2 regions of the Exiguobacterium sp. s141 genome follow, and region 2 is predicted to be linked to the other one. Evidence: riboswitches for the same ligand, from Rfam matches in the RefSeq annotation. Region 2 holds a riboswitch; the other holds the start of a gene.
What was found. Region 2 has a riboswitch for thiamine pyrophosphate ahead of KNP74_RS00785 (Ykof family thiamine-binding protein). Riboswitches for the same ligand answer to the same signal wherever they lie in the genome.
Positions count from the first base shown of each region.

Region 1: linked by a shared signal. The riboswitch ahead of thiW (energy coupling factor transporter S component ThiW) and the one ahead of KNP74_RS00785 (Ykof family thiamine-binding protein) in region 2 are both predicted to bind thiamine pyrophosphate.

Region 1 covers NZ_JACSLJ010000006.1:147,012-150,893, forward strand. Annotated here, with positions in the region: gene KNP74_RS12840 (hypothetical protein) at 1-81, shown strand, start outside; gene KNP74_RS12845 (hypothetical protein) at 174-920, shown strand; gene KNP74_RS12850 (aminoglycoside phosphotransferase family protein) at 922-1,878, opposite strand; gene KNP74_RS12855 (hypothetical protein) at 1,921-2,241, shown strand; TPP riboswitch at 2,266-2,364, shown strand; gene thiW (energy coupling factor transporter S component ThiW) at 2,429-2,917, shown strand; gene KNP74_RS12865 (hypothetical protein) at 2,982-3,248, shown strand; gene KNP74_RS12870 (GNAT family N-acetyltransferase) at 3,243-3,722, opposite strand; gene KNP74_RS12875 (YcxB family protein) at 3,704-3,882, opposite strand, start outside.
Region 2 covers NZ_JACSLJ010000001.1:147,223-151,104, forward strand. Annotated here, with positions in the region: gene KNP74_RS00775 (ABC transporter ATP-binding protein) at 1-1,277, opposite strand, end outside; gene KNP74_RS00780 (ECF transporter S component) at 1,270-1,845, opposite strand; gene KNP74_RS00785 (Ykof family thiamine-binding protein) at 1,838-2,431, opposite strand; TPP riboswitch at 2,511-2,611, opposite strand; partial or broken gene KNP74_RS00790 (GTP-binding protein) at 2,674-3,867, opposite strand.

The DNA.
Region 1 (3,882 bases), on a different contig from region 2:
GCATCCGATCATGACATCCCGTTCGAGCAGCAACAACGCTTTCACGAGGCACTCGACCGCTACTTGAAGCGGCAACCCTGAGCGAGAAAGTACCCGGGTTCTCAATGACTGGCAAACATGCTACGCTCATTGATAATAGGAAAAAAATGTAACTTTCTTAGGAGGTTTGATTGATGAAACGCCTAGGCCTACTCGGATTCAGTGTGTTTTTGCTGACCGGGTGCACCGATTCCGTTGAGCAACCCATCGTCCCGGCCGATACAAATGAACCGTCGTCCGAAGACATCACCGCTTGGACGCGAGAAGATTTTAAAGACGTCTTCGACCAATATGAAAAAGTCCCGCCGCTCTTGAAGGCACTCGAGAACGATGGACTCACCCCGTTCCGCGAGACGTTCGAGCACGTCGTCATCGCCGGCGACGGCATCCAGCATACATACGCCGACATTCATCCGTTCAAACTTGACGACGGCACGTACGCCACCGTCTATGAGAGCGCGAACGGAGACATCGCCAACGGTCCCGAGTCGGTCGCGCCGCTGTTTTGGCAAGAAGCATCGTTCCTTCAATTCGTCGAAGAAATCGAGAAACGAAAATATGGGACGAGTGCCCCACCGACGGACGTCGTTTTGACCGAAGACGAGTTTCAGGCGCTCTATAATCGCCACGCCTACACATCCGCGCTCATCGTCGAGCTCGACGAATGGGGCGTACAACTGGCGCGCGATCCGCTCGAGAACGTCATCATCGCGGGAAACGGGGTCAAGGAAGTGAAGGCCGACTTGATCGTCTTTGAAGTCGAAGGCGGCTACGCCATCGTCTACGACCGAGACGGTGAGATCTTCAAAGGGCCGGAGTCGATTGCTCCGCTGTTTTGGAGCGAGACGGATTATGAAAACCTACTCGAGAAACATGAATGACTTATGGGAAGCGTCGCTTCAAGTCCCGGTACTCGAGTAGCAAATTGAGCCATTGCGCCGGCTTATCGCTCGACTCAGCTACATCGTACCGGTACCTCGTCACATATACATGCCACGACAAGGCACGATAGACGCAACCGAGCTCTTCGGCGATCAATAGATGACGCCAAAGTACGTCCTTGGGTGCGACGCCGCTCCACGCTTCCAAGTAAACCGTACGCATCGTTTGAATCTGTTCATACCAGGCGACCTCGTCTTCTTCCGGCAATAAGTCGTACAGCGCGTTCCAAAACACGCGCACGCTGATGACGGTCGCGTCGCCCCAGTCGAGGATACACAAATCATTCGTCCGTTCCCGCCAGAAGATGTTGCCGCCGTGCAAATCACCGTGCTCGAGACTCATCGGCATCCCAATCGCCAGCTCATCGCACATCGCGATCAATTCATCTTGAAGCGCGAGCATGGCCTCGGCTTTGTATTGCTCGAGCCCGGCGCAGAGCTCAGGTAAATACGTACGGATTTCGTCCTTCAACTTGTCCGGTCGGCGGTCCGGGATGCCGTAAGACAAGCAGGTCTCGATCTGGTCGATCTCCTGTCGCTGCAGCTGTGCGTATTGACGCAACGCCGCTTCGTATCGACTCACGTCCGGTCGTTCATGTAACGCCTCTCCGCCGATGTCTCGCATGAGCAACCAGTTCCGGGCTGAATCGATGGCGATGACGTCAGGGACGAAATCAGGATGCCGCTCGGCCAGAAACGCCGACAGATTGGCTTCGCCGCGGCTGATATCGGTCACCGCTTTGGCGTAGTAACGTTCCTCATTGAGCGCGCCAACAAGCAAGTACGTCAAATCGGTATCTTTGATCACGTGCCACCTCGCATTCGGCACGTTTGCCTCAATCCATCGTTCGAACCGTTCACGAAACGATCGTTCACGCCATGGGATTGCCTGTCTCATCCTTTTCACCCTTTCTTTCATCATCTCCTAGGAGGAAACGATATGGACGTTGTATATTACTCATACCCGGTCGATGCCATCTTGTATATGTACTTAGGGGCGACGGCCGTCGTCAGTCTCATCATCGGGCTGCTCGTTTGGCGTCTGTTCAAGCGCCGAGCTGTCGGCTTTTGGACAACGCTCGTTCTCAGCTTTGTCGGGCTGTCGCTCTCGCTCGTCTGGTTTCAAAACGCGTCCGTCGCCGTGTTCATAGGGACACTCCCGTGGCTGATCAATCTCGTCTTCTCCCTTTTGTTGTACGGCCTGTTCGTCGGCATCATCTATGTCGCGTTCCGACCACGAAAGCTCGACCGCGTCAAGTGACGGTATGCTATACTCATGTTAATAAACGACCACTAGGGGAGCCTTCGGGCTGAGACGGCATGCGCCGGACCCTTCGAACCTGATCTGGCTCATACCAGCGTAGGGAAGTGGTGTGGGATTCGTCTGTCTTTCCACGCCACTTTTCCACTTGGAGAAGTGGCGTTTTCATTTTGAAAGGAGACTATCTATGCGTATTCAACAACTCACTTGGATGGCGATGCTCATCGCCATCGCCGTCATCGGCTCCCTGTTCATCTCGATTCCGACCGGTGTCGCCCGTGCCTATCCGATTCAACATATGGTGAACGTCATCGCCGCCGTCACCGTCGGGCCGATCGGGGCCGTTCTCGTTGCGTTCGTGACCGGAATCGTCCGTGTCATGACCGGTACCGGGTCGCTCTTGGCCTTTCCCGGAGGTATGATTGGGGCGCTTTTGGCCGGGGTCTTCTATATGAAGACGAACCGCGTCGCCTTCGCCGCATTCGGTGAAGTCATCGGGACAGGGCTCATCGCCTCGCTCGTCGCCGTCCCGTACGCCAAGGTGTTGATGGGGAGCGAGTTCGGGGCACTGTTCTTCTTCCCGGCCTTCCTTGCGTCGAGTGTGACTGGCGCCGTGCTCGGCTGGATCGTCTTGGCTCGGGTCAAGCAATTACGACCGCTCGAGGTGAAACGATAAATAGGAGTTTCCCCCGCTGAAAAAAATGGTAAAATCAGGATAACACATACTGGGAGGTCATTTCTTGAATCGATTGACGCTATTATTGGCGGCCACCGCTTGCCTGTTCATGTCCGGTCTCTTGTACACGCTCGAACGCATCGCCACGTTCACCCGCTGGAATGCTCAGATTGCGACAGGCACGTTTTCCAGCGAGCCGATGTTCGTCGATGTGTTGCTTCAAAACGTGTTCATCTCGATTTTCGGAGTGGCTGCCATCTTCCTCTTTTTCAAAGCGGGCAACGCTGTTCAAGGCTCAACGACGACGAAAACAGGGACGGCCGACTTATGACGGCTGTCCCTGTTTGACGTGATACACCCAAATCTCTTCCCCGTTTGCCTCATCAATCAAGCCGCTGTCGACAAATCCACCCTTCGCATAAAATCGTTTCGCCGGTTCGTTCGTCGGATGGAGACTGAGGATGAGGTCATCCACATCGAATCGCTCTTGAATCCACACGAGTGCCAACTGTAAAAAGCGTGACCCGATTCCTTTCCCTTGCTCTGTCACATCGATCATAAATCGATCGAGCCAGATGTAACGCTCCACCTTGTTCTCGGCCCCAATCATCATGAAGCCGACGGGATGATCATCGCGACAAAGTGCATAGCACTGCCACGCATATTTGACATCGGTTTCCATCTCGCGGAGCGATTCGGCGTTCGTTTCGATAAAGCGAGCTTGGTCAGAAGCGACGGCCAAGGCGACAACAGCCTCCCGATTCGTGTCATCGACAAGTTGAATCGTCAGCGTATCGGCAGCCATCGGCGCACCTCTTCCATGTCCAGTCCGCGCTTCGGCAAGATAAAGGCGCTGACCGAGGAGTTGTATAGATACACATAATCGTCCTCCTCGACGACTTCCTTGATTCCTGCCCATGACACACGCGTCTCGCCGAACTCATTTAAATCGCGCAGACCAGTCT
Region 2 (3,882 bases):
CAGAGTGAAGCGTCATATGGCCCACTCAAGTCGCCGTCACACATCAAATAATATGTGTTCGCAATCCGCGCGAAGCTGAGGTCGTGCGTCACAAACAAAATCGTCTGGCCGGATCGTGTTCGTTCGACCATTAAGTCATATAGCGCACGAAGCGATACCTCGTCTTGTCCGGCAGTCGGTTCATCAAACGCAATCAGTTGTTTATTAGACAGCATCATCACTCCGATGGCGAGCCTTCGTTTTTGACCGTGACTAAGGGAGAGTGGATGGTGGTCACGCACTGATTCGAGCCCGAGCCGCGTTAAGACGTCCTCAATCGGGCGATTATGGCCATATGCGAGTTCTCGGGTCACATCATTCGTAACGAATAGATGCGCCGGTGATTGCGGGACGAGGCCGACTTCACGATGTTTCCGGGCTAGGCTTCGCAGCCATGTCGACTTTCCGCTACCATTTCGACCGAGCACCGCAATGAGATCACCCTCAGCGACCTTTAACTCGCTCGCTGCTAATTGAAATGTTTTTCGTTTTAATTCCGGTATGTGAAATAACATTTCCTTTCCTCGTTCAACTTTAATTGGAGAGAACGCATAATCTGGTCGGACGATGAACGGTCCATCATAGTCGATGCGCCCACTCACGAGCTTTATTTGTCGGTTAAAAAAATCACCCCATATGTATGGCCGATGCTCGATGACGACAACGTTTACGGTCTGTGCGACGCCGTCGAGCCAACGAACGAAATGATGGGCGGTCTCAGGATCGAGGTGAGCGAGCGGCTCATCGAGGAGGAGCCACTCGGGACGGCCAATCAAGGCACAAGCGACGGCAATTTGCTGCTTCTCACCCCCCGATAGGTCATGAATGGTACGGTGACGATAATCGGTCAAATGCAACGCCTCTAACATTGTGGTGACACGGGCCATCATCTCGTCTCTCGCGACGGCAAAGTTTTCGAGCGTGAAAATCAATTCTTCTTCGACCGTCTGCATGACGAACTGACTGTCCGGGTCCTGAAAGACCGTTCCGACGCGCCGGTTCACTTCGCCAGCTTCATACGTATCATAAGAGCGATCGAACAAGTGCAATCTGCCCGTCACGATGCCATCACAATTGTCCGGATAGAGACGATTCATCAAAGCGAGCAATGTTGATTTTCCCGACCCACTTGCCCCTGTAATGACCGTTCTCCCTTTTGTTAGACGTAGTGTGATATCCGTCAAGACATCGCATTTCTTGTTCGGATAACGAAATGTCAGATGTTCTGCCTCAACCATGCATACGGTCCTGTCGCGCGAGAGCATACCCATCAAGCGCGCCCGTCCGAAGCAACAAGTCGCTCAAAATCTTACCGCCCAGACCAGCAATCAACATCCCGCTCGTTGCGCGTAGTGCGAACATCGTAGCCACATATGTCGGACTGAGGGCATTGAGCCCTCCCATGACGTACGTATATGCGAAACTCGTCACAGCTGCACCGAATCCAGCCAGCATGAGCACCCAAAGGTCATATCGTTTGTAGCCCGTGACCGCGAATGCCGATTCAGCACCAAGTCCTTGAATGATTCCGACTAAAATAATACGAGGTCCAATCGCGTTACCAATCATCATTTCAATCGTCGCCGCGAGCACTTCGGACAAGAATGCTGCGCCAGGTCTGCGGATGATATAAGCCGCAATTATCGAAACGATGAACCAAATCCCAAAAATCCATTCGTATGCGATTGGTCCAATCAAGCCTGCCCACAAGTTCCCAGCATGGACGAACGCCAAATAGACCACCGCGAACACGACCGATAAAATCGACAACAAGACGATCTCTTTTAACTTCCACGATTTAAGCATCCATACGTCCCTCGTGTGACGGACTGTTCACGCTGAACGTCACCGTCATGACGACGTGGCTTGTCTTCTGTCGGACGCGATCAAACGTCGCCTCATAGAAAGCGAACACCGGCTCGATGTCCCCATGTATACCTGAGGCGTAATGCATCGAGTCATTGAAGACACCTCGCTCTTTCGCAAAAGCGATTTCTTCGTAGATGATGTCCATATAGTCGTCATCACCGAGCGGATAGAGCGCGAACTGTGAGGAGACATATTGCGGACCGACGGGACCATTAAGCGGTTCGCTCGACACAACGAGCACTTCATCTCCGGCTGTATCCCCTGGACACCCGACCGAGAACGTCCCGCTCATCGACACATGTTCCCCTGTCTTTGTCGCGTGTGACAGCACGGCCTTAGCCACATCGAATACATGCTCACTTCGTCCACGGATGACCGTCGACACGTCATCGGTATGTCGCCAGACGTTTTGCAAATCCGTCTCCTTCAACGCCCCTTTGATGATGCTCACGAAATCAGTCGTCATCGGGCTCAGTGTAAAGCGGAACCCGACGATCGGGCTCGTTCCACATTGTTTGTTCATGTTCTATTCCCCCTTATTATGTGTACACAAAAAAGCCGCATCCATGAGAATGCGGCCACTCGTCCAATTTTAATCCATTAGAAAAAGTGCCACACTTCCTCACGCCGGTATTACCCGGATCGAGTCATAAGGGATTGGAGCCATGCTCACATCTCAGCCGAAGCACCCCTAGTGTAGTCCAATGTATGCGGTTGTTCATGCAAGAATCAGTATAGACGACCGCTTTCATTTTGTAAACGGTCTTATGAGAACGTGACGACCTCGTTCCCCGGAAGTGTGTCCCGGAGCGTCGACCAATCCAGCGTCATCTCCTCATCTGTCAGCAGACAGTGATCGAGCTCTTGTTCGATGATGGCTCGATCCATCCGCTGCCCGATCAAGACGAGCTCCGTCTGTCGGTCCCCGTACGGTTCGACATAGTCGGCGGCGAGTTCCGGTTCGGCCGCGAACATGTGACGACGCTCATCTTCCGGAAGCGTCGCGAGCCAGCGCCCGGCATGTTCGAGCGTCGAGGCCTAGCCCGCTTGTGAAAACAGACAGGCGAGGTCGTTCCGGGAAGCAATCCATAAGAACCCTTTCGCGCGGACGATTTCTTCCGGAAACGCCTCGATCCAGGCATGGAGACGCTCCGGGTGGAACGGCCGACGCCGACGATAGACGAATGAACTGATGCCGTATTCTTCCGTCTCCGGCGTGTGCACATCTGTCTCAAGTTCTTGAATCCACCCGGCCGCATGCATCGCCTGTTCGAAATCGAACAAATTGACATCCAACAGCTCGGTCAATTCCACGTTCGCATGGACAGACGTCAACAGCTTCGCGGTCGGGTTGAGCGCCTTCAACAGTCCGGTCATCTCGCCGAGTTCGGTCTCGTTCACGCGATCCGCCTTGTTCAAGACGATGATATCGGCGAATTCGACTTGGTCGACGAGCAGGTCGACGACTTCGCGGACGTCTGTCGCCTCAATCGCCTGCTTGCGTTCATGGAGCGACTCGCCTGAGTTGAAATCTTTTAAGAACCGAAACGCATCGACGACGCTCACCATCGCATCGATATAGACTCGGCTCGTCAAATCGATGCCGAGGGCGTCATCGGCATATGTAAACGTTTGGGCGACCGGGATCGGCTCTGAGATATCGGACGACTCGATGATGATTCCGTCGAGGTCCCGGTCGTTCGCAAGCTCTGCTACCGCCTCGAGCAGGTCCTCACGGAGCGTGCAACAGATGCAGCCGTTCGATAGTTCGACCAACTTTTCGTCCGTCCTTGAAAAACCGCCCTGTTCAATCAATCGCTCATCGATATTCAACTCGCTCATGTCGTTGACGATGACGGCGTATTTCTTGCCCGTCCGATTGTTCAATATGTGGTTCAATAGTGTCGTCTTACCGCTTCCTAAATAACCGGACAGCACGGTGATCGGGATTCGTCTCATTCTACCCACTCCTAA